2 linked regions of the Geomonas sp. RF6 genome follow. The protein of the gene in region 1 interacts with the protein of each later gene in a pairwise test. Links are inferred from orthologs where the notes say so. Each region holds a gene or a part of one and is shown on either strand. Other genes may lie near its edges. The genes, in order: acpP and ybgC.

Region 1 (2,712 bases):
AACAGCGACGCCGGCCGCGTGAAGGATCTCCTGGTGCAGCAGGTCTGCGCGCCGGTCCTGTGGGACGCTTCCGTTAAGGAGATGATCTCCCTCGGCGTCACGAACTTCCTGGAGATCGGCCCGGGGAAGGTCCTGTGCGGCCTGGTGAAGAGGATTGACAAAGGGGTTCCTGCCGTGAACGTGCAGGACCCGGAAGGCGTGAAAACGCTTGCGGAGGTGGCTTGAGATGAGTCTTCAGGGACAGGTAGCTGTGGTGACCGGCGCATCGCGCGGCATCGGCAAGGCGATAGCGAAGCTTCTGGCGGCAAACGGCGCTGCCGTCGTCACGACCGCCACCACGGCGGAGGGTGCCCAGCGCGTCGCCGACGAGATCATCGAGGCGGGGGGCGACGCCCTCGCCGTAAAGGTTGACGTTTCCGTCGCCGCAGACGTGGAGGCGCTCTTTGCCGCCGCTGTGGAGAAGTACGGGAAGGTGGACATCCTCGTCAACAACGCCGGGATCACCAAGGACGGGCTCCTGCTGCGCATGAAGGAGGCGGACTGGGACCAGGTGCTCGACGTGAACCTGAAAGGGGCCTTCAACTGCACGAAGGTCGCTGCCAAGACGATGACGAAGGCGCGCTACGGCCGCATCGTGAACGTCTCCTCCGTGGTGGGGGAGATGGGGAACCCGGGGCAGGCGAACTACTGCGCCTCGAAGGCGGGGCTTATCGGCCTCACCAAGAGCGTCGCGCGGGAACTTGCCAGCCGCAACGTCACCGTAAACGCGGTTTCCCCCGGCTTCATCGAGACGGACATGACGCACGAGCTCTCCGAGAAGGTGAAGACTTCCCTCCTGGAGCAGATCCCGCTGGGGCGTCTCGGCGCCGCCGAAGACATCGCGCTGGCGGTACTTTTCCTCGTCGGTCCGGGGGGAGGGTACGTCACCGGTCAGGTCCTTTCGGTGAACGGCGGAATGCACATGTAGCCCCTCTTTGAGGGCGCTTTTCGCGAAAAAAATAGCTTTTGCAAAATGATCTTTTCATGCTATGACAACAAGCAGACTTAACTCCGGGAACGTCTGCACGATACCCAAAAACACATGGAGGTGTATAGATGGCTTCAATTGAAAAACGCATCAAAGAGATAGTGGCTGAGCAGCTTGGCGTGGACGAGTCGCAGGTAACGGGCGAGAGCTCCTTCATGGACGACCTCGGCGCCGACTCCCTCGACACCGTGGAACTGGTCATGGCTCTCGAGGAGGAGTTCGAGATCGAGATCTCCGACGAGGACGCCGAGAAGATCCAGTCCGTACAGGACGCCATCGACTATATCACCGATCACACCTAGCAGAGCCGGGGGAGGAGAGCTTCTTCCCCTTTTTCATGTAATGGGGTATGCGGTCAGATTGAGAAGGAGCTTTACCGTATGAGAAGAGTCGTAGTGACGGGGATCGGCCTGGTTTCCCCGCTCGGGACCGGAAACAGCAAGAACTGGGAGGCCCTGACTTCGGGAAAATCGGGGATCGCCGGCATCACCCGCTTCGATGCCTCCGATCTGCCGGTGCGCATCGCCGGGGAAGTGAAAGACTTCAACGCCGAAGAGTTCGTGGACAAGAAAGAGATCAAGAAGATGGATCTCTTCATCCAGTACGCTCTCGGTGCTGCACACTTCGCCATGGAAGACTCCGGGTTCACAGTCACCGAGGAGAACGCCGAGAGGGTCGGCGTCCTCGTTGGCGCCGGACTCGGCGGCCTCCCCGCGCTGGAGCGGTACCACACCGCCGTCGCGGAGGGGGGGTACAAGAAGATCTCCCCCTTCTTCATTCCCATGCTGATCATCAACCTCGCTCCCGGGCAGATTTCCATCCGCTACGGCACGAAGGGGCCGAACCTCTCCTCTGTTTCCGCCTGCGCCACCGGGACGAACTCCATCGGCGATGCCTACCACATGATCCGCCGCGGCGACGTGGACGCCATGATCGCCGGGGGCGCCGAGTCCACCGTTACCCAGATGGGTATCGGCGGCTTCGCGGTCATGAAGGCGCTCTCCACCAGGAATGACGATCCTGCTGCTGCTTCCCGTCCGTTCGACAAGGGGCGCGACGGCTTCGTACTCGCCGAGGGGGCTGGCATCGTCATCCTCGAGGAGTACGAGTCGGCGAAGAAGAGGGGGGCGAAGATCTACGCCGAGATCGTCGGCTACGGCCTCTCCAGCGACGCCTACCACCTCACCACCCCGGCACCGGGGGGGGAGGGGGCTGCCCGCTGCATGAAGATGGCGCTGAACACCGCCGGGGTGAACCCTGAGGAAGTGGACTACATCAACGCCCACGGCACCTCCACTCCTTTCGGGGACGTCGGCGAAACGATGGCGATCCGCTCCGTCTTCGGCTCCCACGCCGATGAGCTGATGGTTTCCTCCACGAAGTCGATGACCGGGCATCTCCTTGGTGCGGCCGGCGGGGTGGAGGCGATCTTCACCCTCATGGCGATGCAGAACTCCGTGGTACCCCCGACGATCAACCTCGACGAGCCGGATCCGGAATGCGATCTCGACTACGTCCCGAACACCGCACGCGAGGCCGAGGTGAAGGTAGCGATGAGCAACTCCTTCGGGTTCGGCGGCACGAACGCAACACTCCTTTTCAAGAAGGTGTAGCATGATAGTTTTAGGCAGCGATCACGGCGGTTTGGAACTGAAGGAAGAGATCAAGAGCCTGCTCGGCGAGAT
Region 2 (6,813 bases), 2.0 Mb from region 1 along the record:
CCCTCCTGCGCCGGTTCAAGTATTCCGAGATGCTGCGCATCGCGGCACGCGACCTGAACGGCCTCGCTCCCCTGGAAGAGGTTACCGCCGAGCTCGCGGCGCTCGCCTCCGCGACGCTGCAGATTGCGTACGAAACGTCGCGCAAGGAACTCGTGAAGGAGCACGGCGCTCCGCTCATGGTGACCGAAGAGGGGACCTCGGAGGCGGACCTTGTCGTCATCGGCATGGGAAAGCTCGGGGGGCGCGAGCTCAATTTCTCCTCCGACATCGACATCATCTACCTCTACTCTTCCGACAACGGAGAGACGGCAGGGGTGCCTGGAGCCCAGGGGACCCTCGCCGGGAAGATCTCGTTGCACGCCTTCTTCGTGAAGCTCGGCGAGATGATCAGCCGGGCCATCTCCCAGGTCACCGGCGACGGCTTTGTCTTCAGGGTCGACCTCGGCCTGCGCCCGGAGGGGAAGAGCGGCGACCTCGCTTCGTCTCTGCGCTCCATGGAGATCTACTACGAGTCGTGGGGGCAGTCGTGGGAGCGCGCCGCCATGATAAAGGCGCGGCCGGTGGCGGGGTCCATGGCGCTTGGCGAGCAGTTCCTGCGCATGATCGAGCCGTTCATCTACCGGCGCTTCCTCGACTACAACCTCATCGAGGACATGATGGGGATGAAGCTGCGCATAAATGCCTCCCTCGCGCGACTGCAGGAAGGGGAGCTGAACGTAAAGCTCGGCCGCGGCGGGATCAGGGAGATCGAATTTTTCGTACAGGCGCTGCAGCTCGTCTATGCGGGGCGCAACAAGAGCCTGAGGGTGAAGAACTCGCTGCAGGCGCTCCAGAAGCTCAAGGAGAGCGGCGTGGTGCGCGAGGCGGACTGCACCACCCTCACCGACGCCTACCGCTTCCTGCGCATGGTGGAGCATCGCATCCAGGTGGTCCAGGAGCGTCAGACGCACCTCCTCCCGAAGAAGATGGACGAGCTACTCGCCCTCTCCCGGCGCTGCGGCTTTCTGCGGGGTGACGGCCTGCAGCGCTTCTCCATAACACTGGAGGAGCACAGGAGCGCCGTCTCAGCCATCTACGGCGACCTCTTCCACTCCCGGGACGAGAAGATCAAGGAAGAGGTGCTCCCGGAGGTCTTCTTCTTTTTCGACCGGAACGCGGACCCCGAGCTCATCAAGGCGATGCTCGCGCAGCGCCGGTTCGAGCACCCGGAACCGGCATACCAGAACCTGCTTGTCCTGCGGGACGGTCCGCCCCACCAGAACCTCACCGCACAGGGGCATCGGACACGGGAGAAGATCGCTCCCCTCTTCCTGCAGGAGATCTTCGCATCCCCCGACCCGGACCTCGCCCTCTCCAACCTGGAACGCTTCCTTGTCGCCGTGCGCAGCCGGTCCTCGATCTACGCGCTCCTGGCCGAGAACCGGGACATCCTGAAGCTCCTCGTCCAGCTCTTCGGGATGTCGGAATTCCTTACCAAGATCTTCATCAGCCACCCCGAGCTCCTGGACAGCATGATCACCCGCAGCTACGCCTACTGCACGAAGGAGCGGGATGCGATGGCGGAGGAGCTTATCGCGGTGATTCGCCGTGCCGAGGATTTCGAGACGAAGCTCGACGCGCTGCGCCGCTACCGGCACGAGGAGTTTCTGCGCATCGGGATGAATGACATCAACGGGAAGATGGGGGAGGGAGAGGCCGGACATCAGCTGACCCATCTTGCGGAAGTATGCCTGTCGTGCGCGGTGGACATGGCACGGGTGGAGCTCTCCGCCTATGGGCGCCCCACCTTCTCTGACGAAAGCGGCATCACGCGGGAGGCGTCATTCGCGATCCTCGCCATGGGGAAGCTCGGGGGGCGCGAGCTCAACTACCACTCCGACCTCGACATCATCTACATCTACGACCACCAGGGGTTCACCGACGGGACGAGGCGGATAACGAACCACGAGTACTTCGCAAAGCTCGGCCAGAGGATCATCCTGATCCTCACCACCCAGACGCGCGAGGGGTATGTCTACAAGATCGACACCCGGCTGCGTCCCTCCGGAAATGCCGGCCCGCTCGTCACATCGCTGGAGTCGTTTCGCGACTACCACCGCACCGAGAGCCAGATATGGGAGCGCCAGGCGCTGACAAAGGCGCGGGTGGTGCTCGGCGGGGGCGTGCTGAAGGAGGAGATCGAGCAGGTCATCAGCCAGACCGTGTATGGCAGCGGCGCCGACGACTTCGTGCGCAGCGAGATTCACCGGCTGCGCATGCGGATGGAGGTGGAGCTCGCGAAGGAAAAGGCGGGGAGCTACAACATAAAGACCGGCCGCGGCGGCATGGTCGATGTGGAGTTCCTGGTGCAGTACCTGCAGCTGAAGCACGGCGTGGATGAGCCGACACTCAGAAGCTGCCACACCCTCACCGCCCTCTCCCACCTGAACCAGGCCGGCCTTCTTTCCTCTGCAGACTACCAGGCGCTCTCGGAGGGTTACCAGTTCCTGCGCCGGCTCGAGAACCGGATCCGGATCATCCACGACTACTCCATGAACGATCTGGGCGGCCCTCCCCGCTACCTGAACAAGCTCGCACTGCGCCTCGGCTACAGCGCGACGCTGCAGAACCCGGGTGAGGCTCTGATCTCGGATTACACCCGCACGACTGCGGGGATACGGGACGTGTACGAGAGGATCCTCGGTGGCGCCGCGACGGAAGCGCCCCTCTCCTGAGCTCTGCGGGAGGGTTCCGGAATAACCTGCAACAGGTGGCAGCACGTCCCTCCCCTTTCAAGGGGGAGGACAGGAGGGGGATGGGGTTCATCCCGCGCTCGCCAACTTCTACCCCATCCCCACCCTGTCCCTCCCCTTGAAAGGGAGGGGACGCCTGAGCGCCTGCTCTTGTAAAAATCACGGGTTTGCCCGCGGGGTCACGCTGTCGAGAGTTCGACTCGCACCGGGTCACCCCTTGGGACAAACCTGATCTGTACCTCACAGCATCACATGCGCGGGGTCACGCTGTCGATACCGACAGTTCACCCCGCTTTTCATTGGCTTACCAGGAGGAAAATGAATGGAAGTTCGCGTCTACTACGAGGACACCGACGCCGGGGGGGTTGTCTACCACGCCAACTATCTGCGCTTTTTCGAGCGCGGCAGGACCGAGTTTTTGAGGGAGAGGGGGTTCGACGTCGCCGCGATGCACAATGCCGGCACCATCTTCGCGATCGTCTCCATGAAGATCGACTACCGCTCCCCGGCCCGCCTCGGGGACCTTCTCGAGATCGAGACGGAGATCGGAGAAGTGAAGAACAGCTCCTTTATTGCAAAGCAAAGGGTGCTGCGCAGGGATGGGGGGACGGTTCTTTGCGAGGCGGAGGTGACGCTGGCGTGCATAGGAGAGACTCTGCGGGCGAAGAGGCTCCCGGCAGACGTGAGGGACATGCTGAAAAAAGGTTGTCCCGGAGATGAACCCAGCATTTCTGTGCCCTCGGAGAAGTAGGGGCCGCATACGTTCCCCCCTTTGTGAAGGGGGGAACGCGAGTTCAAGTGCAGCGGTTCGTGGAAACGGACTCCACGTTCCACGCAAATTCAGCGATAAGCGCACAAAAGGCTGAAGGTTACCCTTCAGCCTTTTGTTTTTCTCTTTTCCTCGAAGTACATGTCGAGCGCCAGGAGGAAGACCCCGACGCAGATCGCGGAGTCGGCGATATTGAAGGCGGGCCAGTGGTGCTCGTACCAGTGGGCGTCGAGGAAGTCGATCACCTCGCCGAGGCGGATCCTGTCGATGAGGTTGCCGAGCGCGCCCGAGAAGATCAGCGAGAGCGACACGGCGGCGAGCGTCTGGTCGGGACGCAACTTCCTGATGGCGATGCAGATCACCACCACCGCTATCAGGGAGATCAGTATGAAGAAGGGGAGCCGGTACGCGGAATTGGCGAGAATCCCGAACGCCGCCCCCTTGTTCCGCACGTAGCTGATGTTGAAGAAGTTGCGGATGACGGTGATGGTGCTGTGCAGCGGCATCGCCTGGTCGATGAAGACCTTCGTGAGCTGGTCCAGGAAGAGCACCAGTGCGCTTACCCCTGCCAGTATCTGATATCGTTTGTCCATTCGTAAGTATCCCCGGCGTATGTTGTGGAGGAAGCTGTCGAAGCCAAGCCTTACGGACCCCGTCCCCCCTCCCCTCGCGGGGAGGGGGCATGAGGTTGCCCCGGCGAGCGGGTGGTGCGTTCTTATTCGACGGCGGAGATGCACTTCGGGCAGATCGTCGGATGCTCCGCATCGCTGCCGATCTTCTCGTCGTAGCACCAGCAGCGCTCGCATTTTGCTCCCGGAGCCGCGCTGACCGCGATCTCCAGCGGATCCCCCGCGTCCCCGGTGTACACCTCTCCCACCAGCGTGTCGGCCAGTTCCACCTTGGAAACGATGAAGATCTCCTTCAGCTCCGCCTGAACCTGGCGCAGCAGCTCGCCGGTAGCGCCAGCCGCCTTGATGGCGACCGCGGCGTCGAGGGAGTGGCCGATCGTCTTCTGCACTCGGGCCAGTTCCAGCGCCTTGGAAACTTCTGCGCGCACCTTCATGACCTTCTCGTAGCGCTCTGCCAGCGTCGCGTCCTTGTGCCCCTCGATGAGCGGCGGGAAGGCCGCGAGGTGCACGCTCGTCTCGCGCGGGCCCGGCATCACCTTCCACACCTCTTCGGCGGTGAAGGAGAGGACCGGCGCGGTCATGCGCACCAGCGCGTCCAGGATGCTGTACATGACGGTCTGGGCGCTCCTGCGCTGCACGGAGTCCGCCTTGCTCGTGTAGACGCGGTCCTTCAGGATGTCGAGGTAGAAGGCACTCATCTCCACGGTGCAGAAGCCGTTCACCGCGTGGTAGAGGATGTGGAACTCGCAGTCGTTGTAGCAGCCGAGCACCTTCTCCTTCAGGAGCTCCAGCTGGTGCAGCGCCCAGCGGTCGAGGTCCGGCATCTCCGCGTACGGGACGGTGTGCACGGCGGGGTCGAAGTCGTGGATGTTGCCGAGGATGTAGCGGCAGGTGTTGCGGATCCTGCGGTACGCCTCGGAGAGCCTGGTCAGGATCTCCTGGGAGATCCTCAGGTCGTCGCGGTAGTCCTGGGCGGCCACCCAGAGGCGCAGCACGTCGGCGCCGAACTTCTTCACCACGTCCTCGGGGGCGACCACGTTGCCGAGCGACTTGCTCATCTTGCGCCCCGAGCCGTCCATGACGAAGCCGTGGGTGAGGACGTTCTTGTACGGCGCGCGCCCGCGGGTGCCGACGGAGGCAAGAAGGGACGAGTGGAACCAGCCGCGGTGCTGGTCGCTCCCCTCGAGGTACATGTCGGCGGGGGAGGAAAGGTACGGACGGTGCTCGAGAACAGCGGCGTGAGACACGCCGGAGTCGAACCAGACGTCGAGGATGTCCGTTTCCTTGTCGAACTCGGTCTTGCCGCAGGCGGCGCAGGAGGTCCCTTCCGGGAGGAAACGGGAGGCTTCCCAGTCGTACCAGATATCCGAGCCGTGCTCCTCGAAGAGGTCGGCGACACGGTGCATGACCTCGCCGGTGGCGAGCACCTCCCCGCAGCTCTTGCAGTAGAAGGCGGTGATCGGCACCCCCCACGAGCGCTGGCGCGACACGCACCAGTCGGGGCGGTTTTCGATCATACCGTAGATGCGCTCCTTCCCCCACTTGGGGATCCAGTTGACGCTGTTTATGGCGTCGAGCGCCTTGCCGCGCAGGTCGTTCTTCTCCATGGAGATGAACCACTGCTCCGTGGCGCGGAAGATGATCGGCTTTTTGCAGCGCCAGCAGTGCGGGTAGGAGTGGCTGATCTCGGCGCTGGCGAGGAGCGCGCCTACCTCCGTAAGTTTCTCGATGACGTTCTTGTTCGCCTCGAAGACGAACTGGCCGCCGAAGAACTCGATGTTTTCGAAGAACTTGCCGCGGTTGTCGACCGGGTTGTAGATGTCGAGCCCTTCCTTGAGGCCGAGCTCGTAGTCCTCCTGGCCGTGGCCGGGGGCGGTGTGCACGCAGCCAGTACCGGCGTCGAGGGTGACGTGCTCACCGAGCAGGATGACGGAGTCGCGGTCGTAGAAGGGGTGCTTCGCGAACTTACGCTCCAGCGCGGTCGCCTTGAAGGTCGCCTTCACCTCCCCTTCCGCGCCGATCTGCTTTAAAAAGCTCTCCTTCAGCCCGTCGGCAACGATGAGAAGCTCGCCGTTCACCTCCAGCGCCACGTAGTCGAGTTCCGGGTGCAGCGCCACCGCGAGGTTCGCGGGGAGGGTCCAGGGGGTCGTGGTCCAGATCACCACGGAGCCGTGGCGGCCGGCGAGGGAGGGATCGAGGAAGCCGAGATCCTCCTTCACCTGGAACTTCACGAAAACGGACGGGGATTTGTGGTCTGCGTACTCGACTTCCGCCTCCGCAAGGGCGGTGCCGCAGGAGGAGCACCAGTGCACCGGCTTCTTCCCCTTGTACAGCCCGCCGTTGGCGGCGAAGCGGGCGAGCTCGCGGGCGGTGATCCCCTCGTAGCTCTCGCGCATGGTGAGGTACGGGTCGTCCCACTCCCCGAAGATCCCCAGGCGCTCGAACTCGGCGCGCTGGATCGCCACGAACTTCGCGGCATACTCGCGGCAGAGCTTGCGCATCTCCAGCTTGGAGATCTCGTGCTTCTTGGAGCCGAGGTTTTTCTCCACCTGGAGCTCGATCGGCAGGCCGTGGCAGTCCCACCCCGGAACGTAGGGGGCGTCAAAGCCGCTCATTCTCTTGCTCTTGAGGATGATGTCCTTCAGGATCTTGTTGAGGGCGTGGCCGATGTGGATGTGGCCGT

What was found.
Region 2: the proteins of acpP (region 1) and ybgC interact in binary tests that used the Escherichia coli proteins (3 or more experiments, as listed by UniProt). The link is inferred for Geomonas sp. RF6 from one-to-one orthologs.

The regions. Positions count from the first base shown.
Region 1 is NZ_CP087999.1:3,552,247-3,554,958, forward strand. It holds acpP (acyl carrier protein), read left to right. Parts: upstream 1-1,095; coding sequence 1,096-1,329; downstream 1,330-2,712. Other genes in the region: fabD (ACP S-malonyltransferase), read left to right, coding at 1-225; fabG (3-oxoacyl-ACP reductase FabG), read left to right, coding at 227-967; fabF (beta-ketoacyl-ACP synthase II), read left to right, coding at 1,408-2,640; rpiB (ribose 5-phosphate isomerase B), read left to right, coding at 2,642-2,712. UniProt on the Escherichia coli protein: Carrier of the growing fatty acid chain in fatty acid biosynthesis.
Region 2 is NZ_CP087999.1:1,516,753-1,523,565, forward strand. What follows is about bases 1,776-4,768. They hold ybgC (tol-pal system-associated acyl-CoA thioesterase), read left to right. Parts: upstream 1,776-3,054; coding sequence 3,055-3,483; downstream 3,484-4,768. Other genes in these bases: glnE (bifunctional [glutamate--ammonia ligase]-adenylyl-L-tyrosine phosphorylase/[glutamate--ammonia-ligase] adenylyltransferase), read left to right, coding at 1,776-2,714; lspA (signal peptidase II), read right to left, coding at 3,609-4,094; ileS (isoleucine--tRNA ligase), read right to left, coding at 4,217-4,768. Also shown: more of glnE, read left to right, coding at 1-1,775; more of ileS, read right to left, coding at 4,769-6,813.